DNA from 3 places in the Arthrobacter sp. UYCo732 genome. Region 1 is predicted to be linked to each of the others. Evidence: predicted binding sites of a transcription regulator. Region 1 holds the regulator's gene; each other region holds the start of a gene.

Region 1 (3,248 bases):
TCTCCCTGGGTGAAGACACCAGCGTCCCGCATTTCGCTGCCGCATTGGGCGGACCCTCGTCGCAGCTGGGCAAGGAAGTAGTGCGCTTGCGCGAATGGGCGGAAAAAACCGCCACCGGAGACCGCGACGAACTTCTTCCCGGCGTCACGGACCGCGCCTGGCGGCAGGTTTCGGTCACCTCGATGGAATGCCTGGGCGCACAGAAATGCCCGATGGCTGCCGAGTGTTTCAGTGAACTGGCACGCCATGAGGCGGCCGAGGCCGACGTTGTGGTCACCAACCATGCCATGCTGGCCGTCAGCGCCTTCGAGGGCCTTGCCGTACTTCCCGAATATGACGTTGTAGTGGTGGACGAGGCCCACGAACTCCAGGACCGGGTCACAGGTGCGGTCTCCGGGCAGCTCTCGGTGGCCATGATTTACGCGGCAGCCTCGGGCGCACGGAAACACACTGCCATCACGGTTGACGCACTCAACGCGGCCGCGGCCAACCTCGAACTCGCGCTGGCGGGAGTCTCTGACGGGCTCCTGCCCAACGGACTCAATGATGAACAGCTGGACTGCGTGGACCAGTTGCGGGAGGCTTGCCGGGCTGCCCTGTCAGATTCCAAGGGTGACGGCAGCCAAACGGCCGACGGCGGGCGGCAGCTTGCCCGCTCGCGGCTGATGCTGATCCTGGAACTGTGTGAACGGCTCATCGTCGCCCGCGAGAACCGCGAAGTGGTGTGGTTTTCCCGCGCCAGTTCCTTCGACCCCCAACAGGGCTATTCGCAGCCTGACGAGACCTCTCCCGCGTTGATCAACGTCGCGCCGCTCAGTGTCGCCGGCAAGTTGCGTGAAGGTCTGTTCGCCGGCCACACCGTGGTGCTGACCTCGGCAACCCTGGCCATTGGGTCAGCGTTCGAACCTGCCGCCGGTGGCCTGGGACTGGTAGGGGAGGGCGCTCCGAGCTGGACGGGTATCGACGTCGGATCGCCGTTCGACTATCCGAAGCAGGGCATCCTGTATGTGGCCGGGCACTTGCCCAAACCCGGCCGCGGCGCGTCACCCGAGGCCCTCGACGAGCTGGAGGCACTGATACGGGCGTCCGGCGGCGGCGCGCTGTGCCTCTTTTCGTCGCGCCGTGCGGCCGAAGAGGCTGCTGGGGCAATGCGCCCGCGGCTGGGGCTCAGCATCCTCTGCCAGGGCGACTCCACTATGACCGCGCTCGTAAAGCAGTTCGCTGACGAGCCTGATACTTGCCTGTTTGGCACCATGTCCCTGTGGCAGGGGGTTGATGTTCCGGGCGGATCCTGCCGGCTGGTGGTGATCGACCGCATTCCGTTCCCGCGGCCGGATGATCCGCTGATGACTGCCCGCTCGCGTGCCGTTGCGCAGGCCGGCGGAAACGGCTTTATGGCGGTGTCGGCCACGCACGCGGCCATCCGCCTTGCCCAGGGGGCGGGCCGGCTGATCCGTTCGACTGGGGACAAGGGAGTAGTGGCCGTCCTCGATTCACGCCTTGCCACGGAGCGGTACGCCGGGTTCCTCCGCGCGGCGCTTCCGCCGTTCTGGCCCACCACGGACCGCAAGACAGCCTTTGCCGCCCTCCAAAGGCTGGCCGGGAAAGACGCCTGACGGTCCTACAGCGACCGTCACTGCCGGTATCACGGCGCCGGTATGACATCGGCCAGTACGCTGCCGCGGCCGGCAGTGCAACGGCCGGTTCTAGAGCGGCCGGTACTACAGGGAACGCAGGACCGAGACGACCTTGCCCATGATGGTGGCGTGATCACCAAGGATAGGCTCGTACTGGGTGTTCTGCGGCAACAGCCAAGTGTGGCCATCGCGCTGGCGGAATGTTTTCACGGTGGCTTCGTCGTCCAATAGGGCCGCAACGATATCCCCGTTGGCGGCGTCTGCCTGCCGGCGCACCACTACCCAGTCGCCGTCGCAGATGGCAGCGTCCACCATGGAGTCGCCGGCCACGCGCAGCATAAACAGCTCACCCTGACCCACGAGCTGGCGGGGCAGGGGCATGACATCTTCAACTACCTGATCGGCAAGGATCGGTCCGCCGGCAGCGATTCGGCCCACCAATGGCACCATTGCCGTGTCCATGGCGGTCGGAAGTTCTGTGACCGTTCCGCCGATGCTGTGCAGGACGGCCGGTTTGGCTGAGCCGCGGGATTTGGCCGAGCCGCCATCCAGCGTCAAGGGCATCAGGACTTCCATGGCGCGCGGCCGCTTGGGATCCCGGCGGAGATAGCCCAACTTTTCGAGCTGGGAAAGCTGGTGGGTGACGCTGGAGAGGCTCGCCAAACCCACAGTGTCGCCGATTTCCCGCATGGACGGGGGATAACCGTTGTCATTGACGGAACGCTGGATCGTCTCAAGGATCTTTTTCTGGCGGGCGGTAAGTCCCTTGGGAGTCCTTTGGGCCTGGCGGCCCTGTGGCGGTGCCTTGCCCTCGGCGGCTGGTGCTGCCATGTTCGCCAATGCCTTTCGGTTGCCCCGGTTCCGGTCCGGCCGCTGGTGCGTGGAACCTCCGGGCTGATTGATTGTCAGACCCTGCTGATCAACTACAGGAGTGGTTGTTCTTTGATCCAAACGTAGGCCAGCCACTTGGCTTTTTCAAACATTTGTTCTAGCGAGTCTCGACAATATTCGTTGATAAGTGCTAAAAATGGAGAAGCAAAGTTCGAACATGTGTTCTACTCGTCGTCTGCGGATTCGAATATTCGCATCGTGTTACGGCTCAGCCGGTACAGGAAAGGGATGCGTATGGCACACCGGGCAGCACAGTATGGTCCAGGAGGGCTCATCTCATGTCAGCTATATCTGCTTCGCAGGACTCCCGTCCGCAGTTCGTTTCCGTCCAGCACCTCACCTCACGGCTTGAGGCGGCGCAGGGACCTGAGTGGGCGCCTCGGGATGATCGGGCTGGCTGGACCTCCCGCCCGTCACGGAAGTCCATAGCGTCCCGGCAGCGGAAGGAACCATTGCCTCCGCTCCGCCTGACCCGCAGGGGTCGCGTGGTGCTCATCGGCATCCCGCTGGTGATCCTGGCTGCGGTTCTGCTCTCGCTTGCCGGGTTCCTTAACTCTCCGGCGAAGGCGGCCGACTCTGCCGCCGATCTCTCCGTGACGCCTACGGTCACCGTCACGGTCCAGGCCGGGCAGTCACTCTGGGCCATCGCCGCCACCGCAGTGCCCCAGCGGGACGCCCGCGACGTCATCGCAGACATCGTTCAGCTGAACAACCTCACCT
Region 2 (3,248 bases), on a different contig from region 1:
CGGCTGATCGAGGATGGCACGGTCCGGCAGTTGCATGTTGCCCGATGGGGCCTGGTCCCTTCCTGGGCCAGGGATCCGGGCATCGGCCCGAAGATGATCAACGCCCGGAGCGAGACCGTGCTGGAGAAGCCGGCGTTCCGCAAGGCCGTCAAGTCCCGGCGGTGCGCTGTGCCGGCTGACGGGTATTACGAATGGAAGCAGGGGACCGGGAAGGCCAAGCAGCCCTACTACGTCCATGCGGGCGAAGGCAGCGGGTTGGTGTTCGCCGGCCTGTATGAGTGGTGGAAGGACCCGGCCAAGGCCGACGGCGATCCCGCCCGCTGGATGCTCTCCACCTCCATCCTCACTGCCGACACCCCGCCGCCGGGTGCTGAGTCCACGGTGTTCGGCAAACTCACCGCCCTGCACGACCGGGTGCCGCTGCCCATGGACCGCGCAACCATGGCGTCGTGGCTTGACCCGCAGATCGATGACGCCGCCTTCCTCGTGGACCTCGTCCGCGCCCATGTCAAGGAGGTCGCCGCCGACTGGCACGTGGATTCTGTGGGCACCGGGGTGGGGAACGTGCGTAACAATTCCCCGGAACTCATCCGGCCTGTGGAGGCGCTGTTCTAGGGGCGTGGTTCAAAGGGGTGACGATGCCCTAGACGGTGACTTTGCCGTCGTCGTCCACTTCCCAGGTTGGGTTGTAGGCAATCTCCCAGCGGAAGCCGTCCGGATCGGCGAAATAACCGCTGTACCCACCCCACGGTTGGGTGACGGGCTCGGCAACGATTTCCGCGCCCGCGGCCCGGGCTTCGGCCATGACCCGGTCCACTTCATCGGTGCTGGCCAGGTTGTGGCTGAGGGTGATGCGCGGGACCGGACCAGGGGCGCCAACCCCTGCTTCGGCGTGCATCTGCCCTGCGTCCCACAGGGAAAGGACCAAGCCGTGGTTGACCTGGATGAACACTGCGTCGCCTGGCATTTCGAGGTGCACAGGCCAGCCAAGGCCTTCCACATAGAAATGGCGGGAGGCATCAACACTTCGGACACCTAATGAGATGAAGTCGACTCTGGGCTGCATGCTTCGATACTGTCAGAGGATGGCAACAATTCAAGGAAACGATAGGGATGCTTTGGCCGACAAGGAACAGCTCGCTGCGGTTCGGATTGCGGTCGACGAAGTTGACGACCAGATTGTCTCGCTCATTGCCCGGCGTGAACGCCTGATCCGGATCGCCGGAGCCCTGAAGGGGGACGACGCTGAAGTCCGCGCCCCCGGTCGCGTGGAACGCGTGATTGAGCACGTCCGGGGAGCTGCGGAAAAGAAGGACATTGATCCGGACATCGTGGAATCCACGTACCGGGCCATGATCTCGGGGTTCATCGAACTCGAGATGAAGGTCCACAAAGAAAACAGCTGACGCTACAGCGCTTCCTCAACGGCGACGCCGGACTGGAATTCCCGGCCGTCAGCCTCGCTGAAGGCTGACATGACGTGTCCCTTGCCCAGGCCGTGAACGGCGGCGATGGGAAAGTTCCCCGTGATGGTGTTGCCGGAATGCGTCACGCCGCCAAGATCATAATTCTCTTCGGCGCTCTGATCGTGGCTGAATGAGTAGAAGGCGATTGCCTCCCCGTTCATGAACTCAATGCCCAGCCGTCTTTGGGATGAGAAATCAGGGCTGGCCGCCACGAGCCCCACCACGTACGCACCTGCCCCGGGGATGTTGCCGTCGATATCGAAGGTTGCCACGAGGGTTTCTTCCTGGGCCTTGATGCTTACGTGCTTGAGGAGTGCGTCATGGGTGCTCATGGCACAATCCTGCTACCTGCTGACGCGTCCGTCCACCCCTGTCTAGGTTTTGTCGGGGCGCCGTCGTAGACTGGAATTGTTCGAACATGTATTCGAATATCCTGTTGTTCGGCAGCATTTTGCAGCAGCATTTTGCGCCAGTTCAGTCAGTCCGGGAGGCGTCCATGGGTATGTTCAGCGAGTCCGTGGACGTCGTCTGCACCCCGGCCGGCCAGCCGCTGAAACTCCAGTGGGCCGGGCGGGACTACTCGGTGTGCGCTGAACCTGTGCGGTGGTACGAACGCCGGGAATGGTGGGCCGAGGAACGCCGTGCGCCGCTGGGCAGCGGACCGGGACTGGTGGACCATGAGATCTGGCGGGTCCAGGTCCGTGCTGAACCACATAATGGCGCAGGGGAGCCCCTGACCCTTGACCTCAGCAGGCATCTGGGCAGCGGCCGCTGGAGGCTGCTTCGCATCCATGACGCACTCCACCCCCTCCACCCCAAAACAGCATGAGCTTCACACACCTCCACGTTTCCACCGCCTTCAGCGCGCACTATGGAGTCTCCTGGCCTGACGAACTGGCCCAGGTTGCCGCCGCAGACGGGGCAACAGCGCTCGCCTGCACGGACCGGGACGGGCTCTACGGCACCATCAAACACCTCAAAGCCTGCATGGCTGCCGGCATCGACCCCATCGTAGGGGTGGACCTTGCGGTCTTCGACGACGACGGCGATCACCGCACCCAGCTCGCTGGCCGGGTGGTGGTGCTTGCGCGGGGTCACAACAACGGGGCGGGCTACCGCGCCCTGTGCAGGCTGGTATCGGACGCCCATGCCCGCACCTCGGGCAAAGCCCGGGGAGCGGTGCCTGTGGCAGTCACCCGCGCCGAACTCGCCTCACGGACGCTTGACCCCACAACGCTGAAGCCGGTCCTGACAGTCCTGATCGGCCCGGCTTCCGACGTCGGCCGGGCCATGGGCGGCCGTCGCTACCTCCGCCCCCGTACCCTTTTCAAGGGCTGGCTCGAAGCCATGCCCGCAGGGACCCTGGTGGCTGAAGTCGTTTCCCAGCTGACCGCCCCCGGTGCGCCTGTGAGCACCGCCCATGCAGTGCGCATGCTCAAACTCGCCGAAGAACACCGCGTCCCGGCCGTGCTCACTAATGCTGTCCGCTACTGTGCCGAAGACGGTGCCGCCACGGCTGATGTCCTCGACTCGGCGCGCACGCTGAAGTCCCTGCCTGAACTCGCTACCGAACCGCTCCTTCAGCCCAACGGGCAGGCCTGGCTCAAAACATCAGGACAAATGCTGCAGCTCGGCAAGGACATCATCCGCGCCGCGGGGTACGGCACGGCTGACCTTAAGCAGCTGATGGCGCAGACTGAGGCGCTCGCCGACTACTGCCGGATGGATCCGGTGGCTGACATGGGATGGAAGCAGCCTGTGGTCCCGGAGGCGTCAGTCATC
Region 3 (3,248 bases), on a different contig from region 1:
TCTTCCGCATCACCACCGGATCGGTGGCTTTCAGGTCGGCGATGGTGAAGATCCCGAGGGCGTTCAGCTTCTTCCCGAGCCGGCCGGCAATCCCCCAGATACCGGTCACCGGAACCTTAGACATGATCGCCTCGGCGTGGGCGGCCGGCAGCGTATCCCAGCTGCAGACGCCCTGGAGGGCAGGGTTCTGTTTGGCCACCCGGTTGACGAACTTGGCCAGCGTCTTGGTCGGGGCAATGCCGACGCAAACGGGCAACCCGGTGTTCCTGGCAATGGCAGCCTTGATCTCCACCCCGGTCTTCACGAGCTCCTCCGGGGTGCCTCGGAGTAAAGCAAATGCCTCGTCGATCGAGTAAATCTCGGTGACGGCTGCATACCGGCCAATGATCTCCATGACGCGGCTCGACATGTCGCCGTAAAGCTCGTAGTTGGAGCTGCGGTGGATCAGGCCAGTGCGTTTGGCGTCACCAACCAGTTTGAACCAGGGGTCACCGTTTTCGATGCCCAGCGCCTTGGCTTCGTTCGATCTGGCGACCACGCAGCCGTCATTGTTAGACAACACCACGACCGGCTTGTTTTCAAGGCTCGGGTCAAAGGATCTCTCGGCCGACACATAGAAGCTGTTCACATCAATAAGGGCCGTCCGCTCCACCCTGGATTGAGGATTTCGCATCGGATGCAGTTCAGCCATTTTCAGACGTGGTGCAGGCATCGGGTGACGACACCCCACACCGTTACTTCAGACAATTCCGGGACGATGATGTCCGGGTAGTCGGGGTTCTCCGCAGCCAGCCTGACACGGCCATGTTCAAGCCGGAGCCGCTTGATGGTCAGTTCCCCGTCGATGACCGCGATGACAACCTGGCCGTCAGCCGGAGTGATCGACCGGTCCACGACGAGTTCGTCGCCGTCGGCGATGCCGGCGCCGTCCATCGAATGTCCCGACACCCGGACCAGGAAGGTGCTGGTGACGTCGCGGATCAGGTGTTTGTTCAGGTCGATGCGGCCGGTGAAGTAGTCCTGTGCAGGTGACGGGAAGCCCGCCGGCACCGAGACCGGAGACACGAGCGGACCCTTGAGATCCGATGCAAAGACGTCCAGAGACGACAGGACGACGACGCTCATCGACGGCTCCCTCCTTGCTTTAATCGAATCTTTGTTCTCAACAGGCTTTTCCAAATGTGAACATCTCTTCGAACAAAATTATACGGCTGATGGCCTACTCCGGGCCCCGACCGTCCTTGATGCGGGTGAGCGGAGGACTGCGGTCCGCACACATGGGAGCAATGATCTCTGCTACCGATTCCCCCAGTCCGCCCCGTACTACCGACGCCGGTCCCCTGGAAGCCGAAACCAACCCCGCGCCCCAGCATCTCGGCACCTGTAACCGCTGCCACCACACCTACCTGCTCGGCACCAAATGCGGCACATCGGACCACAGGCAGTGAAGCGCCGCATCATGGTCCCGCTGCTGGCCTTGGCCGCCACCGCGGCCCTGATGACCGGATGCCAGTCGGCCGCCCCGGAATTCGACCGCGCCCTGGACGTCACCGCGCTTCCCGGCGACGGTGGAGATCGAGTCCGAGCCACCGAAGGGCAGACCCGCGGGCACTCTGCGGGCTTTGACCTCCATTTCGGGGCCGCCGCCTTCGGCCTGACATGCTCCACCGACGCCGACGGCGACAGTTCCCGCGGCATCGCCGCCGTGGTCTGCACGTGGACCAATGAGCCGCGGTGAGCCCGGAACCCGTCTCCGCACACATTACGGCCATGACTGCACCCACCACCCAGCTCACCGTCCGTCAGCTGATCGATGCCCTGAGCGCCATCCCGGACAACCCCCTGGTGATCATCGCCGGCTTCGGCACTGCCAACGTGCCCGGCAACCTCCGCCGGCACCGCGCCCACCTCCCGGATGTTGGAATCGAGGTTGTCTACGACCGAATGAACTCGGTCACCGTCAACCGCCTGACATTCATGTTGCACCAGCACGCCACCCAGCCGGTCAGCAAGTTCAACCCCAACCCGACCACCTTGGACTCACCCGTCTGGATCCGACCCAGCATGGAACACGAAAAGTCCTTCTTCGCGGTGACCCGGGTCGATTCATTCAAGGGCCATGCTGTCATCCGGGCCGAGAACGTCGCACCGGTCCAAGGGCCGTCCATTCAGCGCGTCAGTGATGAGGAGCTGCTGCGACGGAACTCCGAATTCACCCGTTCGCCGGACAAGGAACCCAACCTTGACGTCGAATCACCGGTGAACCGCTGGATCTTTCGCGCCATGCCGACGGAGCGGACTGCAGCCCGACTTCGTCTTGAAACAGCCCGTGCCGATCTTGAAAAGCTCGTGGCTGAGATCCCACAACTGGAGGCTGAGTGCGCCCAGTTCGACTATGTTCTCGGCGTCACCGACACACCGCCGGTTTCAGAACGGCCCGCCGCCGGCGCCTGATTCTCCCGCATGGGATCCTCCGGTGACGGCAACCTGACGACCCGCACACATCAGGACCATGCTGATCACCGACCTTCTCCTGACCTACGTCTCCTGGCTGTTCGCCGCCGTCATGTTCATCTGGCTGGGCTCCTACCTGTACAGAACCATCAGGAACACCTTCGCCCCCGACTGGGAGCAGACCATCGAGGGGGTCGGGGTCCCGACCCCCGTGCTCGTCAACATCCCGGCTCGCCCAATCCGCAAGCCGCGCATTCCGCTCACCCCCGCGGCCTGACCCCCACGTTCGGTGTCGGCGCCTAAGCGGTGAGCTGTGGCGGAGACTCCGCACACATGACGGCCATGACAACCACCTTGACCCGTCCGCGCCGCGCCGAAGCACTCCCCTTGACCGTTGACACCGCTCAGGTCTGGGGCGCGCTGCTCTCCTCCTATTCGGAAGACACCGGCGGGATCTCCGTGTGGTCCACCGAAGACGGGGCGCTTCGGTATGTCGAGCGTGTTCTTGGCGCCCAGCCGGGCATCGAGTTCGAGCTGATGACCTGCACCGGCTACGGTGTGTGGCGCTCAGTAGCCGATGGCCTCGGCATCCGTGAAGTCATCGCCAAACGCTGGTCAGCGTGAAGCCATTGTTCGCCGGCGTGCTGATCCTGTCAGCCCTGGCCCTGACCGGCTGCGCCGTGCCCTCCGGAACGGTCGAGGAGGAGGCTCCGGCCCCGGACAGCGTCAACATCCCAGTGGAGGAACCCCACAGCGCTTACCTCACAAAACCGATTGTCGAAGGAACCGAACTG

The links. The regulator LexA, encoded in region 1, represses DNA repair genes until DNA is damaged. The targets are predictions, from matches to a motif close to TCGAACANNTGTTCGA.
Region 2: the regulator LexA is predicted to act here: its motif matches at 1,879-1,894, upstream of ABIB45_RS02485 (DUF6504 family protein).
Region 3: the regulator LexA is predicted to act here: its motif matches at 1,182-1,197, upstream of ABIB45_RS03935 (LexA family protein).

The regions. Positions count from the first base shown of each region.
Region 1 is NZ_JBEPPJ010000021.1:43,914-47,161, reverse strand. Features, by position in the region: gene ABIB45_RS19280 (ATP-dependent DNA helicase) at 1-1,616, shown strand, start outside; gene lexA (transcriptional repressor LexA) at 1,722-2,468, opposite strand; gene ABIB45_RS19270 (LysM peptidoglycan-binding domain-containing protein) at 2,807-3,248, shown strand, end outside.
Region 2 is NZ_JBEPPJ010000001.1:507,467-510,714, forward strand. Features, by position in the region: gene ABIB45_RS02465 (SOS response-associated peptidase) at 1-615, shown strand, start outside; gene ABIB45_RS02470 (VOC family protein) at 644-1,066, opposite strand; gene ABIB45_RS02475 (chorismate mutase) at 1,086-1,406, shown strand; gene ABIB45_RS02480 (hypothetical protein) at 1,409-1,798, opposite strand; gene ABIB45_RS02485 (DUF6504 family protein) at 1,963-2,295, shown strand; gene ABIB45_RS02490 (DNA polymerase III subunit alpha) at 2,292-3,248, shown strand, end outside.
Region 3 is NZ_JBEPPJ010000002.1:138,379-141,626, reverse strand. Features, by position in the region: gene ABIB45_RS03940 (Y-family DNA polymerase) at 1-673, opposite strand, end outside; gene ABIB45_RS03935 (LexA family protein) at 694-1,125, opposite strand; gene ABIB45_RS03930 (hypothetical protein) at 1,421-1,738, shown strand; gene ABIB45_RS03925 (hypothetical protein) at 1,735-2,454, shown strand; gene ABIB45_RS03920 (hypothetical protein) at 2,513-2,731, shown strand; gene ABIB45_RS03915 (hypothetical protein) at 2,788-3,078, shown strand; gene ABIB45_RS03910 (hypothetical protein) at 3,075-3,248, shown strand, end outside.